3 regions of the Streptomyces sp. NC-S4 genome follow, and region 3 is predicted to be linked to each of the others. Evidence: predicted binding sites of a transcription regulator. Region 3 holds the regulator's gene; each other region holds the start of a gene.
The links. The regulator HrcA, encoded in region 3, represses chaperone genes, less so after heat shock. The targets are predictions, from matches to a motif close to TTNGCACTCNGNNNNNCNGAGTGCNAA.

Region 1 (7,217 bases), 900 kb from region 3:
CAGGCCTCGGTGTGGAAGCCGAGCACGTCCGCGCCGAGCATGCCCCACAGCAGGGTCTCGCGGACCGTGTCGGGCAGCATGGCGAGATAGCCGGGCGCGGCCCACGGGGTGTGCGTGAAGTGCGCGATCCGCAGGTCGGGACGGAGCGTCCGCAGCAGTCCGGGCACCAGGGCCAGGTGGTAGTCCTGGACCAGCACCCGCGCGCCCTGTCCGGCCTCCTCGGCCAGGGCCTCGGCGAAGGCCTGGTTGTAGCGCTCGTACGACTCCCACCGCCGGCGGAAACCGGTGTCGAAGACCGGTTCGCGCGGGATGTCGTACAGGTGGTGATGTGTGAACCACAGCACAGAATTGGCGATTCCGTTGTACGCGTCGTCATACATCGTGGGATCGATATCCAGCATCCGGACGCCCGGCTCGGACACGCCCCGGCGGACCGCCTCCCGGTCCGCGTCCGACAGCGCCGCGCAGATCCACAGCGCCTCCGGCTGCTCGGCGAGGGCCGTGGAGAGTCCGGAGACGAGACCGCCCCCGCCGCGCCGGGCGCTGAGCGTCCCGTCCTCGGCGACGGCGTAGGAGAGGGGGCCGCGGTTCGCGGCGACGAGCACCTGGGAAGCCATGCCGCCAACCTAGCCCGGCCCGCACCCGCTCAAACCGTACGTTCGCTCACGCCACGCGACGCAGCGCGTACTCCTCGATGCCCGCCATCGGCGGCCGCTCCTCGGTGTCCACCGGGTACGTCCGGGGCCGGAAACCCTCCGGCCCGCGCTCGAACTGCGTGAGCTCGGGCCGTACGAGGTGCCCGCGCGACAGCCGTACCTGCGCGGTGCGGTAGATCGCCGCGGCCATCCGGCCCAGCGCCTGCCCGTCCTGGTGGCGGTGGACCCGTACGCCCACGTCCACCTGTGCCAGTGCGTCCAGCCCGACCGTGTGCAGCGCGTCGACCAGCAGGCCCAGCTCGACGCCGTAGCCGACGGGGAACGGCAGCCGCTCCAGCAGGGAGCGGCGTACGGCGTACTCGCCGCCCAGCGGCTGCACGAAGCCGGCCAGCTGCGGCCAGTGGAGGTTGAGGAGCGGGCGGGCGACCAGCTCGGTGACCCGGCCGCCCTGGCCCGGGGCGTCCCCCAGCGGCCGGTCGTACATGGCCTTGACGAACTGCACGTCGGGGTCGGTCAGCAGCGGTCCGACGATGCCGGAGACGAAGGCGGCGGAGAAGTCCCGCAGGTCGGCGTCGACGAAGCAGACGATGTCCCCGTCGGTGGCCAGCAGCGAGCGCCACAGCACCTCGCCCTTGCCGGGCAGTGCCGGGACGCGGGGCAGGATCTCGTCGCGGTGCACCACCCGGGCCCCGGCCTTCGCCGCGGTTTCCGCGGTCCGGTCGGCGGAGCCCGAGTCGATGACGACCAGCTCGTCCACCAGGGGGACCGGCAGTCCCTCGATCAGCTCACGCCGGATGACTTCGACGATCGCGCCGACCGTCGCCTCCTCGTCCAGTGCGGGCAGCACCACGCTGACCGTGGTCCCGGCCGCCCGTTTCCGGTCGAGCAGCTGGTCGAGCGGTCGGTCGGCGGCGGACCAGGAGCGGTCGGCCAGCCATCGCTCCACCTCTTCCAGCACCCTCAGCACTCCCTGCGTGTCGGCGATATTCGCCCTTATGTGATCCATCTCGCGGTTCGGACGCCTGTCTCAACCGCGCGGGCCTTCGGTTACAGTCTTGAACAACGCGAAGGACCACCGCATGCCGGGGGTCCCCGCGCACAAACGCACCGGCGCGCCACAGAGCGCGTGTGCCGGTGCCATACCGCTCATCCAGAGGGGCAGAGGGACACGGCCCGTTGAAGCCCCGGCAACCCTCCAGTCGGTTCTCGCGATCGCGCGTCAGCGCTCGTCAGCGAGGTCCCCGGCTAGGGAAGGTGCCAATTCCGTCTCATGGCGAAGTGCGCCATGGGGAAGATGAGGAGAAAGGGCCTCGCCATCATGGCTGCACAGACTGTCGCCACCTCTGTTGATCTCGGACCTGCCAACGGCCTTTCCTGTCGCGAGTGCGGTACCCGCTTCGAGCTCGGCCCCATCTTCGCGTGCGCCGAGTGCTTCGGACCGCTGGAAGTCGCCTACGACCTGCCGACCGGCGACCCCGAGGCCCTGCGCGCCGCGATCGAGGCCGGCCCCAACAACATCTGGCGCTACGCGCCGCTGCTGCCCGTCCCCGCCGACGTGGCGTCCAAGCCCAGCCTGAACCCCGGCTTCACCAAGCTCGTGGACGCGGCCAACCTGGCCAAGGAACTGGGCATCACCGGCAAGCTCTACGTCAAGGACGACTCCGGCAACCCGACGCACTCCTTCAAGGACCGCGTCGTGGCCATCGCCGTCGAGGCCGCCCGCGCCTTCGGCTTCACCACCCTGTCCTGCTCCTCGACCGGCAACCTGGCCGGCGCCGTCGGCGCCGCGGCCGCCCGGGCCGGCTTCCGCTCCTGCGTGTTCATCCCGCACGACCTGGAGCAGGGCAAGGTCGTCATGGCCGGTGTGTACGGCGGCGACCTGGTCGGCATCGAGGGCAACTACGACGACGTCAACCGCTTCTGTTCCGAGCTCATCGGCGACCCGCTGGGCGAGGGCTGGGGCTTCGTCAACGTGAACCTGCGTCCTTACTACGGCGAGGGCTCCAAGACGCTCGCCTACGAGATCTGCGAGCAGCTCGGCTGGCAGCTGCCCGACCAGATCGTGATCCCGATCGCGTCCGGCTCGCAGCTGACGAAGATCGACAAGGGTCTGCAGGAGCTCATCAAGCTCGGCCTCGTCGAGGACAAGCCGTACAAGATCTTCGGCGCCCAGGCCGAGGGCTGCTCCCCGGTGTCCACCGCCTTCAAGGCCGGGCACGACGTGGTCCGCCCGCAGAAGCCGAACACCATCGCCAAGTCCCTCGCCATCGGCAACCCGGCGGACGGCCCGTACGTCCTGGACATCGCCCGCCGCACCGGCGGCTTCGTCGAGGACGTCACCGACGAGCAGGTCGTCGAGGCCATCAAGATCCTCGCGCAGACCGAGGGCATCTTCGCCGAGACCGCGGGCGGCGTGACCGTCGGCGTGACGAAGAAGCTCATCGAGGGCGGGCAGCTCGACCCGACGCTGACCACCGTCGTCCTCAACACCGGTGACGGCCTCAAGACCCTGGAGGCGGTGGCCGCGGACAGCGGGCAGACCGCCACCATCCGTCCGAGCCTGGACGCGTTCCGCGCCGCCGGCCTCGCCTGATCCTCTTCCTCCTGCACCCGGAAAGGCAGTAGCGCCATGAGCGTCAACGTCCGCATCCCCACCATCCTGCGCACCTACACCGGCGGCGTCGCCGAGGTCCCGGCCGAAGGCGCGACCCTCGCCGAGGTCATCGCGTCCCTGGAGCAGAACCACCCGGGCATCGCCGCGCGCGTCCTGGACGACCAGGGCAAGCTGCGCCGCTTCGTGAACGTCTACGTGAACGACGACGACGTGCGTTTCGAGGGCGGGCTGCAGGCGGCGACGCCGGACGGCGCCGGCGTCTCGATCATCCCGGCCGTCGCCGGCGGTTGCTGAGCATCCGGACCTAAACCGAAATTGCCCCCTCCGCAAAAGCGGAGGGGGCAATTCTGCTTGATTGGGCACGGTAGGGTTGGGGAAGTCCCCTCCGCTGTTTTTGCCCGCCGCATATGAACGGGCCGCCTGAGGGTCGACATCGGGCCAATGTGCGGGTGCGGTATGGGGCTTTGGCGAGATATGTCAGGCCCGAGTTGCCCTGGAGTATGGCAACTTTTCACTCTATTTCAACGTTTCTCGGTGTCCAGAATTCTCATCGGAATGACCTGTTGCAGACCGCATCCGCGCAGATACATTCAGCCTCGGTCGACGCGTTCCGACGCAAGTTCTGACCCGGGATCGTGAAGTGCGTTCCTGCGCAAGGGCCAGTAATAGGGGAGTTAGGCATGGCTCAGGGCACCGTCAAGTGGTTCAACGCGGAGAAGGGCTACGGCTTCATCGCGGTCGACGGTGGTGCGGATGTGTTCGTCCACTACAGCGCCATCCAGATGGACGGGTACCGCACCCTTGAAGAGGGTCAGCGGGTCGAGTTCGAGATCTCGCAGGGCCAGAAGGGTCCGCAGGCGGACATGGTCAAGCTCGCACTCGGCTAGTCCTGGAGCGATCGACCACCGACGCACAGTCTTCAGCGAAGACCTGGAACACCACGAGGGGCCCACATCCTGGACACGGGATGGGGCCCCTCGTGGTGTGCCCGGTAGTAGCAGGGCAACACCTCAAGCCGCTTGCGCCCACCCGTCACCCGACCGCCACCCCTCTTTGGGGCTTCTTCGAAGCCGCTTGCACTCTCGGGGGTCGAGTGCTAATCATTGGCGTTAGCACTCTCCGGTTGAGAGTGCTACTGAACGAGGACCGGGTCGGTGAGGCCCGCAGGGTCCGGCGGGAAGGAACCGCCGGGCACGCAGGCCGTCCGTCGCGGGCGCGGGCGCGGTCCAGGAGCAATCCACCGCTGTCCGGGAGGACCACTTCAGATGGCCAAGATCATTGCGTTCGACGAGGAGGCCCGCCGCGGCCTCGAGCGTGGGATGAACCAGCTCGCCGACGCCGTCAAGGTCACCCTTGGCCCCAAGGGTCGCAACGTCGTCCTTGAGAAGAAGTGGGGCGCCCCCACGATCACCAACGATGGTGTCTCCATCGCCAAGGAGATCGAGCTCGAGGACCCGTACGAGAAGATCGGCGCCGAGCTGGTCAAGGAAGTCGCCAAGAAGACGGACGACGTCGCCGGCGACGGTACGACCACCGCCACCGTCCTGGCCCAGGCGCTCGTCCGCGAGGGTCTGCGCAACGTGGCCGCCGGTGCCAACCCGATGGCCCTCAAGCGCGGTATCGAGAAGGCCGTCGAGGCCGTCTCCGCCGCCCTGCTCGCCCAGGCGAAGGATGTCGAGACCAAGGAGCAGATCGCTTCCACGGCCTCCATCTCCGCCGCCGACACCCAGATCGGCGAGCTCATCGCCGAGGCCATGGACAAGGTCGGCAAGGAAGGCGTCATCACCGTCGAGGAGTCCCAGACCTTCGGTCTGGAGCTGGAGCTCACCGAGGGCATGCGCTTCGACAAGGGCTACATCTCGGCGTACTTCGCCACCGACATGGAGCGTATGGAGTCGGCTCTCGACGACCCGTACATCCTGATCGTCAACTCCAAGATCGGCTCGGTCAAGGACCTGCTGCCGCTCCTGGAGAAGGTCATGCAGTCCGGCAAGCCGCTGCTGATCATCGCCGAGGACGTCGAGGGCGAGGCGCTCTCCACCCTGGTCGTCAACAAGATCCGTGGCACCTTCAAGTCCGTCGCCGTCAAGGCCCCGGGCTTCGGTGACCGCCGCAAGGCCATGCTCGGTGACATCGCCATCCTCACGGGCGGCACGGTCATCTCCGAGGAGGTCGGCCTCAAGCTGGAGAACGCCGGTCTCGACCTGCTCGGCCGCGCCCGCAAGGTCGTCATCACCAAGGACGAGACCACCATCGTCGACGGTGCCGGTGACAGCGACCAGGTCGCCGGTCGCGTGAACCAGATCCGTGCCGAGATCGAGAACTCCGACTCGGACTACGACCGCGAGAAGCTCCAGGAGCGCCTCGCGAAGCTGGCCGGCGGCGTGGCCGTCATCAAGGCCGGTGCCGCGACCGAGGTCGAGCTCAAGGAGCGCAAGCACCGCATCGAGGACGCCGTTCGCAACGCGAAGGCGGCCGTCGAGGAGGGCATCGTCGCCGGTGGTGGCGTGGCCCTGCTGCAGGCCTCCGCGGTCTTCGAGAAGCTGGAGCTCGAGGGTGACGAGGCGACCGGCGCCAACGCCGTGAAGCTCGCCCTGGAGGCCCCGCTCAAGCAGATCGCCGTCAACGGTGGTCTCGAGGGTGGCGTCGTCGTCGAGAAGGTGCGCAACCTGCCGATCGGTCACGGCCTGAACGCCGCGTCCGGCGAGTACGTCGACATGATCGCCGAGGGCATCATCGACCCGGCGAAGGTCACGCGCTCCGCGCTGCAGAACGCCGCGTCGATCGCCGCGCTGTTCCTGACGACCGAGGCCGTCATCGCCGACAAGCCCGAGAAGGCCGGTGCCCCCGCGGGCGGCGGCATGCCGGGCGGTGACATGGACTTCTGATCGACCCCGGCTCCGGCCACGGTTGATCGGCTGTTCTCGAACGAGGGCGGCACCCCCACGGGGGTGCCGCCCTCGGGCGTTTCCCGGCCGAGCCCTCAGGCGGCGGGGTGAGCGGTGAAGGTGACCTCTTCGCGGTCCTCGTCGAGGGCGATGGTCAGACCCGCGTCCAAGGCGTGTGCGAGGCGGCGCAGCAGTGGCAGCGTGGGCACCGCGTCGGCGCCTTCCACCCGGGAGGCCTTCGCCTGCGTGAGCCCGGCCCGCTCGGCCAACTGGGCCTGGGACAGACCCAGCGCCTTGCGCCGCTCGTAGACGGCCTTGGCGAAGGCCATGGCCAGCCGGATCTCGGCTCGTTCCGCCCGCACCTCGGCCGACTCGGCATACCCCTGTGCGGCTGTCTTCTCACGGGTCAGCTTCCAGCGGGTGTGGTTCACGACGGGCTCCTTCCGTCCGGGCCGGTGGCGTCGACGTCGAAGCCGAACGGCTCCGGGACGTGCAGCGGCTCGCGGAGACCGGCCTTGAAGCCTTTCGGCGTGTCCATCTCCTCGACGGTGTTCAGGAGCCGGGCGGCTGTTGTGCCGTGGGTGCGTGCCTCGTCCCAGGCTGGCGACGGCGGGGCGGCCGTGCCCGGCTTGTGGGACGTGCCACCCGTGGGTGCGGCGGGTTTGGTTGACTGGTCGCATGAGCGATCTCTTCGTCAAGATCTGCGGGCTCAGGACCGCGCAGGACGTCGACGTGGCCGTGGCCGCCGGGGCGGACGCCGTCGGGTTCGTCTTCGCGCCCGGGAGTCCGCGGACCGTGGACGCCGCCACCGCGCGGGAGCTCGCCGCTCGGGTGCCGGAGGGCGTGCTCACCGTCGGGGTGTTCCGGGGTCAGGCCGTGGCGGAGGTGCGCCGGTTCGCCGAGGAGAGCGGTGTGCGGGGCGTGCAGCTGCACGGCGAGGAGGGGCCCGGGGACTTCGCGGCGCTGCGCGCCGAGGGCCGGACCCTGCTGCGGGCCACCGCCGAGCGTGTGGAGCGCTGTGGTGAGTACGGCGAGGACCTGCTGCTGCTGGACGCGCCC
Region 2 (7,217 bases), 2.1 Mb from region 3:
GAGTCGGTCGACTCGATCTCGGCCTTGATCTGGTTGACGCGGCCGAGGACCTCGTCGGAGCTGCCGCCACCGTCGACGATGGTGGTGTCGTCCTTCGAGATGGTCACGCGGCGCGCGGTGCCCAGTACGTCCAGACCGGCCTGGTCGAGCTTGAGGCCGACCTCCTCGGCGATGACGGTGGCACCGGTGAGGGTGGCCATGTCCTGGAGCATCGCCTTGCGGCGGTCACCGAAGCCGGGGGCCTTGACGGCCACCGCGTTGAAGGTGCCGCGGATCTTGTTGACGACGAGGGTGGAGAGCGCCTCGCCCTCGACGTCCTCGGCGATGATCAGCAGCGGCTTGGAGGCGCCGGCCTGGATGACCTTCTCCAGCAGCGGCAGCAGGTCCTGGATCGAGGAGATCTTGCCCTGGTTGATCAGGATGTACGGGTCGTCGAGGACGGCCTCCATACGCTCCTGGTCGGAGACCATGTACGGCGAGAGGTAGCCCTTGTCGAAGGCCATGCCCTCGGTGAACTCCAGCTCCAGGCCGAAGGTGTTGGACTCCTCGACGGTGATGACACCGTCCTTGCCGACCTTGTCCATCGCCTCGGCGATGAGCTCGCCGACCTGCTGGTCCTGCGCGGAGAGCGCGGCCACGGCGGCGATGTCGGACTTGTCCTCGATCGGGCGGGCGGTCGCGAGGAGCTCCTCGGACACGGCCTTGACCGCGGCGTCGATGCCCTTCTTCAGGGCGGCCGGAGAAGCACCCGCGGCGACGTTGCGCAGACCCTCGCGGACCAGCGCCTGGGCCAGCACGGTGGCGGTGGTGGTGCCGTCACCCGCGATGTCGTTGGTCTTGGTCGCCACCTCCTTCACGAGCTGCGCGCCCAGGTTCTCGTACGGGTCGTCCAGCTCGACCTCGCGGGCGATGGTGACACCGTCGTTGGTGATGGTGGGGGCGCCGAACTTCTTGTCGATGACGACGTTGCGGCCCTTGGGGCCGATCGTCACCTTGACCGTGTCGGCAAGCTTGTTGACGCCGCGCTCGAGGGCGCGACGGGCGTCCTCGTCGAACTTCAGGATCTTCGCCATGGGAGCGGTTCAGCCCTCTCGAAAACTAGGTTTAACGAACCGCGCCCCTCGCCGCCCGGCAATCAGCGGGGTGACCAGGGGCGCAGCTCAAGCAAACTTCTTGAAGCGAATTACTTCTCGACGATCGCGAGCACGTCGCGAGCCGAGAGGACGAGGTACTCCTCGCCGCTGTACTTCACTTCGGTGCCGCCGTACTTGCTGTACAGCACGATGTCGCCGACGGTGACGTCCAGCGGGAGACGCTGGCCGTCCTCGAAGCGACCCGGGCCCACCGCGAGGACGACGCCCTCCTGGGGCTTCTCCTTCGCGGTGTCCGGGATGACCAGGCCGGAGGCCGTGGTCTGCTCGGCGTCGAGCGGCTGGACCACAATGCGGTCCTCAAGCGGCTTGATGGCAACCTTGGAGCTGGCGGTCGTCACGATCCGACCTCCCCCTTCGGAGATCCGGGGTTAACTGTCTGAGGTGGCGACCAGGTCGATCCGTCGTCGCGGGTGCCGGACCTGCCTGTCGCTGTGTTGGCACTCACCCGGGGCGAGTGCCAGGTGCGAGACTATTCCGGCGATTAGCACTCGGTCAAGCGGAGTGCCAATTCCCGCCCCCCGGCGTTGCGCGGGCCGGGCCCGGAACCCCGAAAACCAGGGCGCACGCGCGTTCGGAATCGCTACTGTCCCCTCCATGACCAGGAAGAGCTCGGGTGTGGACGTGCAGCACGCCATCCCCATCCTCATCGGCATCGCGTGCGGGATCTACGCGTTCTCGTTCGCCGTACCGCGGCTCGTGACCCAACTGACGGGCGTGGAGGGCTCCTTCACCGCCGAACACTGCACCTGGGGAGAGGATTCCGAGGGCGAGTCGCAGTGGGAGTGCAAGGGCTACTTCACCGCCTCCGACGGCTCGTTCACGATCCACCCGGTCAAGGCCGAGGGCTTCTTCGACAGTCCGCCGGAGGAGCCCGTGGCCACCCTGGTCAGCGGCCCGTCGGCCGATGCGGCGGTGCGGCCGGGGGTGGCGAACTCGCTGGCGGGCATGGGGCTGGGCCTGACCGCCTTCGCGTTCCCCGCGTGGGCGCTGACTGCGGCCGTCCGCGACGCCGCCGAGCGGCGGCGGACACGCCGGGCATGGCCCGCCGCCGCCGACCTCCCGCCGAATTTCGGGCCGGTCAGGATCCCGTCCGCCGAAACCGCCGGAGAAATCGCCGCAGAAGCCGCCGCCGATCCCGTCGCCGATCCCTCCGCCGTCTCCTCGGCGGCCGCGGGGTCGCAGCCGCCCGCCGGCACGACACCGAAGCGCCACAGCTGAAGGTTCCACCGATATGTGACGCTTGAGCCGTGCGCATCCTCGTGGTCGAAGACGAAGAAGGCCTCGCCGAATCCCTGCGGCGCGGCCTCTGCGCCGACGGGCACGACGTCGAGGTCGCCCACGACGGCCACCGCGGGCTCGACCTGGCCCTCGCCGGCGGCCCGTACGACGTCGTCCTCCTCGACCTGATGCTCCCGGGTCCCGGCGGCCACGCGATCTGCACACGCATGCGCGCCCACGGCGACACCACCCCGGTCCTGATGCTCACCGCCCGCGACGGCGAGTACGACGAGGCCGAGGGCCTGGACTCCGGCGCCGACGACTACCTCACCAAGCCGTTCTCCTTCGTGGTCCTGGCCGCCCGGATCCGGGCACTGGCCCGCCGCGCCGGCACCCCCGACCGCGGCACCCTGCAGGCCGGCGACCTCGTCCTGGACCCGCAGGGCCGCCGCTGCCGCCGCGGCGGCAGCGACATCGAGCTGACCGCCCGCGAACTGGGCGTCCTCGCCTGCCTGATGGAACAGCCCGGCCGCGCCGTCGCCAAGCAGGACATCCTGGACGAGGTCTGGGACACCCCGCACGGCATCGACCCGAACATCGTGGAGGTGTACGTCTCCTTGGTGCGCAAGAAGATCGACGCCCCCTTCGGCCGCCGCTCGATCCGCACCGTCCACGGGACCGGCTACCGGATGGCCCCCGACGGTGGTTAGCGGCATCCGGGCGCGCACCGCCGCGGCCGCAGCGCTCGCGATGGCCGCCGTCCTCGCCGGCGGCGGGCTGTGGCTGCACGCCCTGCTGCGGGCCAACCTCCTCGACAACACCACCGGCCGCGCCGAGCTCGCCGCCCGCAAGGTCGCCGCCCAGCTCGACAGCCGGACCCTGCCGGCCGGCGGACGGCTGCCCGCGCCCGAGAGCGGGGTGGACCTGGTCCTCGTACGGGACGCGGCCGGACGGACGGTGGCCAGCACCGCCGACCCCAAGCACACCCCCGACCTCGGGGGCGCTCCGCTGCCCGGCCCCGGTGACGACTCCCGGTCGGCCGTGCTCCCGCCCGCGCACCCCGGCGGAGAGCGGCGGGCGGTGGTCGTCGTCGAGGCGCCGGGAGCGCACACGGTGTACGCGATGACCGTGCTCGGCGACGTGGACGACGCCACCCGGGCCGTCGCGATCGGGCTGCTGGCCGGGGCGCCCCCGCTGACCGGCTTCGCCGCGGCCCTGGCCTGGTGGGTGACCGGCCGCGCGCTGCGCCCGGTGAGCGCGATCCGCGCCGAACTGGCGGCGGTCACGGCGAGCGAACTGGACCGACGGGTTCCGGACCCGGGCGGGGCGGACGAGATCGCGCAGCTGGCCCGGACCGTCAACGGCACCCTCGACCGGCTGGAGCGTTCCGACGCCCGGCAGCGGCAGTTCACCGCGGACGCCTCCCACGAGCTGCGCAACCCGCTGGCCGCCGTCCGGTCCCGGCTGGAGGTGGCCCTGGCCATGGAGCGCCCCGACCGGGAGTCGGTCGCGGCCGCGCTGGCCGACACCGAGCGGCTCCAGGCGATCGCGGCGGACCTGCTGCTGCTGGCCCGTCTCGACGGCGGACCGGCGTCGGCGCCGCGGAGCGAGCCGGTGGACCTGGCCCTGCTGGCCGCGGAGGACGCGGCGCGGCGGGGCGGGGCGCGGACCGGCTCGCGGACCGGCTCGCCGGTCGCGCTACGGCTGGACGCGCAGGCCCCCGTACCGGCCTCCGGGGACCCCGCTCGGCTGGAGCGGGCGCTGGCCAACCTCGTGGACAACGCCCTGCGGTACGCCCGCACCGAAGTGACCGTACGGGCGGCGACGCACGACGGCTGGGCGCTGCTGGAGGTCACGGACGACGGCCCGGGCATCCCGGAGGCGGACCGGGACCGGGTCTTCGAGCGCTTCGTACGGCTGGACGCGGACCGCGGCCGGGCCAGCGGCGGCACCGGGCTGGGCCTGGCCATCGCCCGGGAGATCGCGCGGGCACACGGGGGCGACGTACACGCGCTGCCGGCGCCCGCCGGGGGCGCGCGGCTGGTGCTGCGCATCCCGTAGGCGCCGGCCGGCGCTCGGCCGAAGCCCGGCCGGAGCCTCAGGATTCCTTCAGCGGACCTCCGTCAGCATCGACAGGCATGAGCGCGCACCGGAGGAAGCCGACGACCCGAAACCGCCGCCGACACCCGTCCCGCCGCCGGCGACCGGGCCGCACGCTGCTGGTCACCGGTTGCGCGCTGGTGGCCCTGGCGGGGGGCGGCGCCTGGTACGTCTACCGCGACCTCGCCGCCGGCATCGGCAGCTCCAAGGCCCTCGAAGGCGCGGAGAAGTCGAGTTCCGGCGACAGCAACATCCTGCTCATGGGGCTGGACAGCCGCCGGGACCAGAACGGCGAGAAGCTGCCGGAGGAGGTCCTCGAAAAGCTGCACGCCGGCAGTTCGGACATCGGCGGCTACAACGCGAACACCCTGATCCTGCTGCACGTACCCGGGGACGGCAGCCGGGCGAAGGCCTTCTCGGTGCCGCGCGACGACTTCGTCGACATACCCGGCCACGGCAAGGACAAGATCAAGAAGGCGTACGGGCTGGCGAAGGAGAAGAAGCAGGAGGAGCTCGCCGCGCGCGGGGTCAAGGACGGCCGGCAGCGGGAGCAGGAAGGCCGGGAGGCGGGGCGCGCGGCACAGATCGAGACGGTGCGGAACTTCCTGGGGGTCCCGATCGATCACTTCGCCGAGCTGAATCTGGCCGGTTTCTACCACCTCGCGGACGCGCTCGGCGGGGTACCGGTGTGCCTGAACAAGGCGGTGAAGGACCCGTACTCGGGCGCCGACTTCCCGGCGGGTCCGCAGACGCTCGACGGTCGCCAGTCGCTCGCCTTCGTGCGGCAGCGGCACGGCCTGAGCCGGGGCGACCTGGACCGGACCCGGCGCCAGCAGGCGTTTCTCGCGGGCGCGACGAAGAAGCTGAACTCGGCCGGGACCTTCACCGACCCGGCGAAGCTGATCAAACTGATCGACGCCGCCAAGCAGGACGTGGTCACGGACGAGGGCTGGGACCTCCTGGCGTTCGTGAAGCAGGCGAAGAACCTGTCCGGCGGGAAGGTGCAATTCACGACACTTCCCATCGAAGGTTTCGGAAGGAACCATGGGGAGGACATCAACGTCGTAGATGATATGAAGATAAAGCGCCTCATTGCCGAGCAGATCGGACCCAAAGATTCCGCCGCCCCCGGCACACCGGGCGCCCCGTCCTCACCCTCGCCCGCCCCCTCGCCCTCGTTCTCACGCGAGGCAGCACCCCCGCCGTCCTCACCGCCCTCCCCCTCCGTCCCGTCCACCTCCCAGGACGTTGGCGGCATCCCGTGCGTGGACTGAGGCCACTGACGACGGCGGTCGCCCGGCGGCGCACCGAGGGGCTGCTCCTGCTCTTCGTCACCGGCATCGCGGTCTTCGGCCACGCCGCCGCGGGCCTCGCCATGAACGGCGAGCTGCCCCCCAAATTCGTCGACTTCGCCGTCAGCATGACCCTGCTGTCACTGGTGGGCCACCTGGGCATACGCCGTTTCGCGGCCTACGCGGACCCGCTGATCTTCCCGCTGGCCATGCTGCTGACCGGCCTGGGGCTCGTACTGATCCACCGGCTCGACCAGGGCTACATCGAGCGGTGGAACTCGGACGCGAACGCCCCGGGCCAACTGCTGTGGACGGTGGTCGGCGTCGCCGCCTGCATCGCGGTACTGGCCCTGCTGCGCGACCACCGGCTGCTCCAGCGGTTCATCTACATCACGATGGCCGTCGCGCTGGTCCTGCTGATCGCGCCCGCGTTCTTCGGCGCGGACACGTACGGCGCCAAGCGGTGGATCATCCTCTTCGGCTTCTCGCTGCAGCCCGGCGAGTTCGTGAAGATCATGATCGCGATCTTCTTCGCCGGGTATCTGGTCATCCACCGGGACTCGCTGGCCCTGACGGGCCGCAGGTTCCTGGGCATGCGGCTGCCCCCGATGCGCCAGCTCGGCCCGATCGTCACCGTGTGGATCCTCTCGATGCTGGTCCTGGTCTTCGAGCGCGACCTGGGCACCTCGCTGATCTTCTTCGGCGTCTTCGTGGTGATGCTGTACGTCGCCACCGAACGCACCAGCTGGATCGTGTGCGGCGTGCTCATGGCCTCGGCGGGCGCCTTCGTGGTCGGCTCGACCGAGCCGCACGTCAAGGCGCGCGTGGCGGCCTGGCTGAACCCGCTGTCCGTCTACTGGGAGAACCCTCCCCCGGGCGTCACCTCGGACCAGTCGGCGCAGGCGCTGTTCAGCTTCGGCACGGGCGGCATCTCGGGGACCGGCCTGGGCATGGGCCACCCCGAGCTGATCAAGTTCGCCGGCCGCAGCGACTTCATCCTCACGACGGTGGGCGAGGAGCTGGGCCTGGCCGGGGTGATGGCCGTACTGATCCTCTACGCGCTCCTCGTGCAGCGCGGGCTGCGGATGGCCCTCGGCGCCCGCGACCCCTTCGGCAAGCTGCTCGCGGTGGGCCTGGCGGCGGCGCTGGCCCTGCAGGTCTTCGTGGTCGCGGGCGGCGTGACGGGCCTGATCCCCCTGACGGGCAAGGCCCTGCCCTTCCTGGCCAAGGGCGGCTCGTCCCTCCTGGCCAACTGGATCATGATCGCGCTGCTCCTGCGCATCAGCGACAGCGCGGAACGCCAACGCGAGGCGGACACCCACGGCCCGGTGGAAACGACGATCACCCCGGTGGTGCGGGTGTAGGGGTAGCCGGGCGGAGCTTCGGGGCGGCGGGATCCCCTCGGGCGGCGTCGGGTGGGTGCGGCGGGGGCTTCGACGTTGGCGGGGTCCAC
Region 3 (7,217 bases):
CTTGGCCAGGGACTTGGCCCCGCGGTCGCCGCGCCACTGCGTGATGCAGCGCGAGGCCTGCCAGGGCACGATCGCGTCCACGCCGGTCTCGGTCATCGTCTCGACGGCCAGCTCGCCGCGGTCCCCCTTGGGCAGGGCCTGGACCACCGTGATCCGGACCTCCGGCTCCGGCTCCTCCGCGACGGTGTGCAGGTCCGTGACGACCAGCCGGTCCTTGCCCTCGGCGGCCTTGACCACGCCCTCCGCCCAGTGGCCGCGCCCGTCCGTGAGGACCACGTCCTCGCCCGGGTTCAGCCGTTTCACGGAGACCGCGTGGCGGCCCTCCGGGCCGTCCAGGACGAACTCCGGCCCCGCGGGGACCTCTTCCACCACGAACACCGGGGCGGTCATGACGCACTCCTCATCTGCATTGCATTCAACGTGCTCTGTGCCTGGGCCAGTTCGGCCGCCAGCACCTCCACCAGCTCCCCCGCCGGCAGCGGTCGCGCCAGCCGGTGCCCCTGGCCCGCCCACAGGGCCATACCCTGCGGGTCCCCGGCCGCGGCGGCGGCCTTGCGCAGCCCCGAGGTCAGGTGGTGGACCTGCGGGTAGGCGGCCGGGGCGTACGGCCCGTGCTCGCGCACGAAGCGGTTCACCAGCCCCCGCGCCGGCCGCCCGGAGAAGGCCCGGGTCAGCTCGGTGCGGACGAACAGCGGGTCCGTCAGGGCCTTCTTGTGGACCGGGTCCGCCCCCGATTCCGGGCAGGCCAGGAAGGCCGTCCCGAGCTGCGCCGACTCCGCGCCCGCCGCCAGCAGGGCCGCGATCTGCGCGCCCCGCATGACCCCGCCCGCCGCGATGATCGGGAGCGCCACCGCCTCCCGTACCTGCGCCACCAGCGCGAGGAGGCCCACGGCCGCCGTGCCGTCGATCTGCGGGTCGTCCCGGTGGGTGCCCTGGTGGCCGCCGGCCTCGGTGCCCTGGACGCAGACGGCGTCCGCCCCGGCGTGCTGGGCGCTGCGGGCCTCCTCGGCGGAGGTCACCGTGACGACGGTGTACGTACCGGCCTTGCGCAGGGCCGCGAGGGCCGCGAAGGCGGGACAGCCGAAGGTGAACGAGACCACCGGGACCGGGTCTTCGAGGAGGATGGCGAGCTTGGCGTCGTAGCCGTCGTCGCTGGTGCCGATGATGTCCTCCTCGGCGAGCGAGATCTCGTACCAGCTCGCCTCGCCGGCCAGCTGGCCCCGGTAGGCCTCCACGGCGGCCGGATCGACGTAACCGGTCTGCGGCATGAAGAGGTTGACGCCGAACCGGCGCCGGGTCAGCGCGCGCACCTGCTTGATCTCCTCGTACATCCCTTCGGCGGTCTTGTAGCCGCCGGCCAGGAAGCCCAGCCCGCCCGCCTCGCACACGGCGGCGGCGAGCACGGGACAGGAGGCGCCGCCCGCCATGGGAGCCTGCACGATCGGGTACGGGGAGAGACCGTTCGGTGCCGAGGACATGGACTGCATCGTGCCACGTCCGGCGCATGGGGCCGAACCGTGGCATTCGCCTGGCATAGTCCGCTTCCCGGTCGGCGTCCGGCCGTCGCCGGGCCCACGCGACGAGCCCGGCCCGGGAATCCCCAGGCCGGGCTCGTGACGGTGGATCGCGGTCGGTCAGCGACCGTTGAAAGCGTCCTTCAGGCGGCTGAAGAGACCCTGCTGACCCGGCGCGAACTGACCCATGGGCCGCTCCTCGCCGCGCAGCTTCGCCAGCTGGCGGAGCAGGTCCTCCTGCTGGGCGTCGAGCTTGCCCGGGGTGGTGACCTCGACGTGCACGATCAGGTCGCCGCGTCCGCCACCGCGCAGGTGGGTGACGCCGCGCCCGTGCAGCGGGATCGCCTGTCCGGACCCGGTGCCGGGCCGGATGTCGATCTCCTCCAGCCCGTCCAGCGTCTCCAGCGGGCACTTGGTGCCCAGCGCGGCCGCCGTCATCGGGATGGTGACCGTGCAGTGCAGGTCGTCCCCGCGCCGCTGGAAGGTCGGGTGCGCCAGCTCGTGGATCTCCACGTACAGGTCGCCGGCGGGGCCGCCGCCGGGGCCGACCTCGCCCTCGCCCGCGAGCTGGATCCGGGTGCCGTTCTCGACACCCGCCGGGATCTTGACCGTGAGGCTGCGGCGGGAGCGGACCCGGCCGTCGCCCGCGCACTCGTGGCACGGGGTCGGGACCACGGTGCCGAAGCCCTGGCACTGCGGGCAGGGGCGCGAGGTCATGACCTGGCCCAGGAAGGACCGGGTGACCTGCGAGACCTCACCGCGGCCGCGGCACATGTCGCAGGTCTGCGCCGAGGTGCCGGGAGCGGCGCCCTCGCCGGAGCAGGTGTTGCAGACGACGGCCGTGTCGACCTGGATGTCCTTGGTCGTCCCGAAGGCCGCCTCGTCCAGCTCCAGGTCCAGGCGGATCATCGCGTCCTGGCCGCGCCGGGTGCGCGAGCGCGGGCCGCGCTGCGAGGCCTGGCCGAAGAAGGCGTCCATGATGTCGGAGAAGTTGCCGAAGCCACCCGCTCCGAAGCCGCCCGCTCCGCCGCCACCGCCCGAGGAGGACAGCGGGTCGCCACCGAGGTCGTAGACCTGCTTCTTCTGCGGGTCCGACAGCACCTCGTAGGCCGCGTTGATCTCCTTGAAGCGCTCCTGCGTCTTCGGATCCGGATTCACGTCCGGGTGGAGTTCACGCGCGAGGCGCCGGAAGGCCTTCTTGATCTCGTCCTGCGATGCGTCGCGGCGCACGCCGAGAACGGCGTAGTAGTCCGTGGCCACTTACGACTCCGCCAGGATCTGTCCGACGTAACGTGCCACTGCGCGTACCGCTCCCATCGTTCCGGGGTAGTCCATGCGGGTCGGTCCGACCACGCCGAGTTTGGCGACTGTTTCGCCGCCCGAACCGTAACCGACCGAGACGACCGACGTGGAGTTCAGTCCCTCGTAGGCGTTCTCGTGCCCGATCCGTACGGCCATTCCCGACTCGTTGGCCTCGCCCAGCAGCTTGAGGAGCACGACCTGCTCCTCGAGTGCTTCGAGCACCGGCCTGATCGTCAGGGGAAAATCGTGTCCGAAGCGGGTGAGATTGGCGGTACCGCCGATCATCAGCCGCTCTTCGGCTTCCTCGACCAGGGTTTCGAGGAGTGTCGCGAGCACGGTGGAGACCGTGCCGCGGTCCTCGGCCTCGAAGGATTCGGGGAGGTCCTGGACGAGCGGGGGCACATCGGTGAAGCGGCGCCCGACGACCCGGCTGTTGAGCCGGGCCCGCAGGTCCGCCAGCGAGGTCTCCCCGAAGGGGCTCGGGCAGTCGATGAGCCGCTGCTCGACCCGCCCGGTGTCCGTGATCAGTACGAGCATCAGGCGCGCGGGAGCGAGCGAGAGCAGCTCCACGTGCCGGACGGTCGACCGGGTCAGGCTCGGGTACTGGACGACGGCGACCTGCCGGGTGAGCTGCGCGAGCAGCCGCACCGTGCGGCCGACCACGTCGTCGAGGTCGACGGCGCCGTCGAGGAAGTTCTGGATGGCCCGGCGCTCGGGCGACGACAGCGGCTTGACCCCCGCCAGCTTGTCGACGAAGAGCCGGTAGCCCTTGTCGGTGGGGATCCGGCCGGCGCTGGTGTGGGGCTGGGCGATGTAGCCCTCCTCCTCCAGCACGGCCATGTCGTTGCGCACGGTGGCGGGCGAGACGCCGAGCCGGTGCCGCTCCGTGAGCGCCTTGGAGCCGACCGGCTCCTCCGTCCCGACGTAGTCCTGGACGATGGCGCGCAGCACTTCGAGTCTGCGTTCGCTGAGCATCGCGCACACCTCCAGCTGTGGTCCGTTGCCGTGTTCTGCCGTGTTCGTTGGCACTCTGATCGTTCGAGTGCCAGAGAGCCCCCGCTCAGTGTACGGCCGGGCGGTAAGCCCCTGGCAAGGGAGGCCCGCCAGGGTAGCGTCGCCGCATGGACGTGCGTTGGGAAGAGACGGGCTGGGAACGGCTGACCGGACGGGTCGGCCGGCGGCGGCTGCCGGTGTGGGACTGCACCGTGGGGCTGGTGGTGGGCGAGGATTCGGTCCTCCTGATCGACCCCGGGTCGTCCCTGCGCGAGGGCGCGCAGGTGCGGGCCGAGGCGGAGCGGCTGACGGGCCGGCACGTGACCCATATCGCATTCACGCACGGCCATTTCGATCATGTCCTGGGCGGAGCCGCCTTCCCGGGGGCCGAGGTGTTCGGGGCGGTCGGGCTGGACTCGCTGCTGGTGGCGGAGCGCGAGGAGCTGCGCGAGGACGCGGTCCGGCAGGGGCTCGCGGAGGCGGAGGCGGCCGAGGCGGTGGACCGGATGGTGCTGCCCCGGCATTCGGTGTCGGGCGAGTGGACGCTGGAACTGGGCGGCGTACAGGTGCTGCTGGCCAATGTGGGGCCCGGGCACACCGGGCACGACCTGGCCGTCTTCGTGCCGGGCGAGCGCGAGGTGGTCTTCTGCGGGGACCTGGTCGAGGAGTCGGGCGAGCCCATGGCGGGCCCGGACGCCATTCCCGGGCAGTGGCCCGCCGCCCTGGACCGGCTGCTGTCGCTGGGCGGGGACGACGCACTGTACGTACCGGGTCACGGAGCGGTGGTCGGGGCGGACTTCGTCCGTGCGCAACGCGCCACACTGGCGGCCCGTTTCGGCGTGTCGGAGGCGTGACGCGGGCGGCTCTCCTACTGTCGGCCGGATGCGCGAGTACTCCCCCGACCTGACCCCGCAGTGGAAGCGACCCAAGGCCGTGCCGGAGGTGGCGGCGGATCCCGATCTGGTGGTCGAGGTGGCCGGTACGGACTTCTGCGGTGCGGTGGTGGCCTGCGAGGCGGGCACGGTGACCCTGGAGGACCGCTTCGGCAAGCGGCGGGTGTTCCCGATGGAGCCGCGCGCCTTCCTGCTGGACGGCGAGGCGGTCACCCTGGTCCGCCCCGCGCGCAGGCCCGCCGGGCCGCTCCGGACGGCCTCGGGCTCGCTGGCGGTGCCCGGGGCGCGGGCGCGGGTGGCGCGGGCGGGCCGGATCTACGTCGAGGGCCGGCACGACGCGGAGCTGGTGGAGCGGGTCTGGGGTGACGACCTGCGGATCGAGGGCGTGGTGGTGGAGTACCTGGAGGGCATCGACGACCTCCCGGCCGTCGTCGCCGACTTCGCACCGGCCCCGGACGCCCGCCTGGGCGTCCTGGTGGACCACCTCGTCCCGGGCTCGAAGGAGTCCCGCATCGCGGCGGCGGTGACCTCGCCGGACGTCCTGGTCGTGGGCCATCCGTACGTGGACGTCTGGCAGGCGGTGAAGCCGTCCGCCCTGGGCATCCCCGCGTGGCCGGTGGTCCCGCCCGGCCAGGACTGGAAGACGGGCATCTGCCGGGCCCTGGGCTGGCCGCAGAACACGGGCGCCGCCTGGCAGCACATCCTGTCCCGCGTGACGTCCTACAAGGACCTGGAGCCGACCCTCCTGGGCCGGGTGGAGGAGCTGATCGACTTCGTCACGGTCGGTGGTACCGCTTGAACTTCGGGAGGGTGCCGAATTCGCCGGTGTCCAGTTTGATGCCCAGGACGTCCAGAGGGACGGGCTCGCCGAACTTCACCCTTCGTTCGACCGTGTAGTCGGCGTCCTCGCCTGCCCTGGCCGGTTCGGTCAGGAGCAGGCACTCCGCCTCGAACGGATCGATGATCAGATACGCGGGGACCCGTCCGGCCGCGTACATCGAGCGCTTGATCCCGTAGTCGGCGTTCGCGCTGTTCTTGGAGACGACCTCGACCAGCAAGGTGACGGCCGGGGCGGGCACCAGCCTGCCCGGACCGTCGAAAGCACCGTGCTCGACGACCACGAGATCCGGCTGCGGCTCGGAGGACTCCCCGGGGATCGCGATGCCCTGCGTCTGCACCGGATACCACCCGGCGAGCGGAATCTGCTTCTGCACATGCAGGACGATCAGGTTGTGGACCCAATCGGGCCCGGCCATCATCACGATGTCCCCCCTGAGGAGCTCCGCCTTGAAGCCTTCGGGGACCTCCAGGTCCTCGAAAGCTCGGACGGCATCCGTGATCAGCCGGTCATCCACAGCGGTCATCTCCGTGGTCCTCCGCGTCCTGCCGCCCGTCGCTTACGGCGGCAGCGTACGAACAGGATAGACAGGCACGTCCTGGTCTCGCCCGGATTCACTCCACCGGGTGGCTCAGTCCACCAGGTCCCGGACCACCGCGTCGGCGAGCAGCCGCCCCCGCAGGGTCAGCACGGCCCTCCCCGCCTCGTAGGGCGCGGCGTCCAGCAGTCCGTCCGCCAGCGCCTTGCGGGAGGCGGCCAGCCCGGCCGGGGCGAGCAGCGACAGCGGGACCCCGTCCACGAGGCGCAGCTCCAGCAGGATCCGCTCCACCCGCCGGTCCTCGTCGGAGAGGAGCTCGCGTCCCGCGCCCGGGGAGCGGCCCTCCGCCAGCGCCGCGGCGTAGGCGCCCGGGTGCTTGACGTTCCACCACCGCACCCCGCCCACGTGCGAGTGCGCGCCCGGTCCCGCGCCCCACCAGTCGGCGCCGCGCCAGTACAGCTCGTTGTGCAGGCAGCGCCCGGCCTCCGAGGTGGCCCAGTTCGAGACCTCGTACCAGGAGTACCCGGCCTCGGCCATGACCGAGTCCGCGATCAGGTACCGGTCGGCGTGGACGTCGTCGTCCGTCATCGGGACCTCGCCGCGGCGGATCCGGCGCGCCAGCTGCGTACCCTCCTCGACGATCAGCGCGTAGGCGCTGATGTGGTCCGGCCCGGCGCCCAGCGCCGCCGCGAGGGTCGCCCGCCAGTCCTCGTCCGACTCACCGGGCGTGCCGTAGATCAGGTCGAGGTTGACGTGCTCGAAGCCCGCGGCCCGCGCCTCCGCGACGCACGCCTCGGGGCGCCCCGGGGTGTGGGTGCGGTCGAGCACCTTCAGGACGTGCTGCTTGGCGCTCTGCATGCCGAAGGAGACCCGGTTGAAGCCCCCCGCGCGCAGCTCGGCCAGGTACTCCGGGTTCACGGACTCCGGGTTGGCCTCGGTGGTGATCTCGGCGTCCTCGGCCAGGCCGAACTCGTCCCGGATCGCCGCGAGCATCCGTACGAGGTCCCCGGCGGGCAGCAGCGTGGGGGTGCCGCCGCCGACGAAGACGGTACGGACCTGCCGCGGGTCGTCCCCGAGCACCTCGCGCGCCAGCCTGACCTCGTCGATCAGGGTGTCGGCGTAGTTCTCCCGGGACGCGA

Region 1: the regulator HrcA is predicted to act here: its motif matches at 4,344-4,370, upstream of groL (chaperonin GroEL).
Region 2: the regulator HrcA is predicted to act here: its motif matches at 1,636-1,662, upstream of groES (co-chaperone GroES).

The regions. Positions count from the first base shown of each region.
Region 1 is NZ_CM135937.1:3,975,067-3,982,283, reverse strand. Features, by position in the region: gene ACXNSR_RS17500 (alpha,alpha-trehalose-phosphate synthase (UDP-forming)) at 1-617, opposite strand, end outside; gene ACXNSR_RS17495 (glucosyl-3-phosphoglycerate synthase) at 664-1,614, opposite strand; SAM riboswitch class I at 1,800-1,957, shown strand; gene thrC (threonine synthase) at 1,975-3,249, shown strand; gene ACXNSR_RS17485 (MoaD/ThiS family protein) at 3,286-3,564, shown strand; gene ACXNSR_RS17480 (cold-shock protein) at 3,951-4,157, shown strand; gene groL (chaperonin GroEL) at 4,536-6,158, shown strand; gene ACXNSR_RS17470 (helix-turn-helix domain-containing protein) at 6,254-6,589, opposite strand; gene ACXNSR_RS17465 (phosphoribosylanthranilate isomerase) at 6,837-7,217, shown strand, end outside.
Region 2 is NZ_CM135937.1:5,182,909-5,190,125, reverse strand. Features, by position in the region: gene groL (chaperonin GroEL) at 1-1,073, opposite strand, end outside; gene groES (co-chaperone GroES) at 1,184-1,492, opposite strand; gene ACXNSR_RS23465 (hypothetical protein) at 1,749-2,372, shown strand; gene ACXNSR_RS23460 (response regulator transcription factor) at 2,402-3,082, shown strand; gene ACXNSR_RS23455 (sensor histidine kinase) at 3,075-4,433, shown strand; gene ACXNSR_RS23450 (LCP family protein) at 4,511-5,746, shown strand; gene ACXNSR_RS23445 (FtsW/RodA/SpoVE family cell cycle protein) at 5,734-7,128, shown strand.
Region 3 is NZ_CM135937.1:3,074,680-3,081,896, forward strand. Features, by position in the region: gene ACXNSR_RS13465 (16S rRNA (uracil(1498)-N(3))-methyltransferase) at 1-390, opposite strand, end outside; gene ACXNSR_RS13470 (nitronate monooxygenase) at 387-1,478, opposite strand; gene dnaJ (molecular chaperone DnaJ) at 1,635-2,774, opposite strand; gene hrcA (heat-inducible transcriptional repressor HrcA) at 2,775-3,791, opposite strand; gene ACXNSR_RS13485 (MBL fold metallo-hydrolase) at 3,938-4,663, shown strand; gene ACXNSR_RS13490 (DUF3097 domain-containing protein) at 4,692-5,501, shown strand; gene ACXNSR_RS13495 (Uma2 family endonuclease) at 5,479-6,066, opposite strand; gene hemW (radical SAM family heme chaperone HemW) at 6,172-7,217, opposite strand, start outside.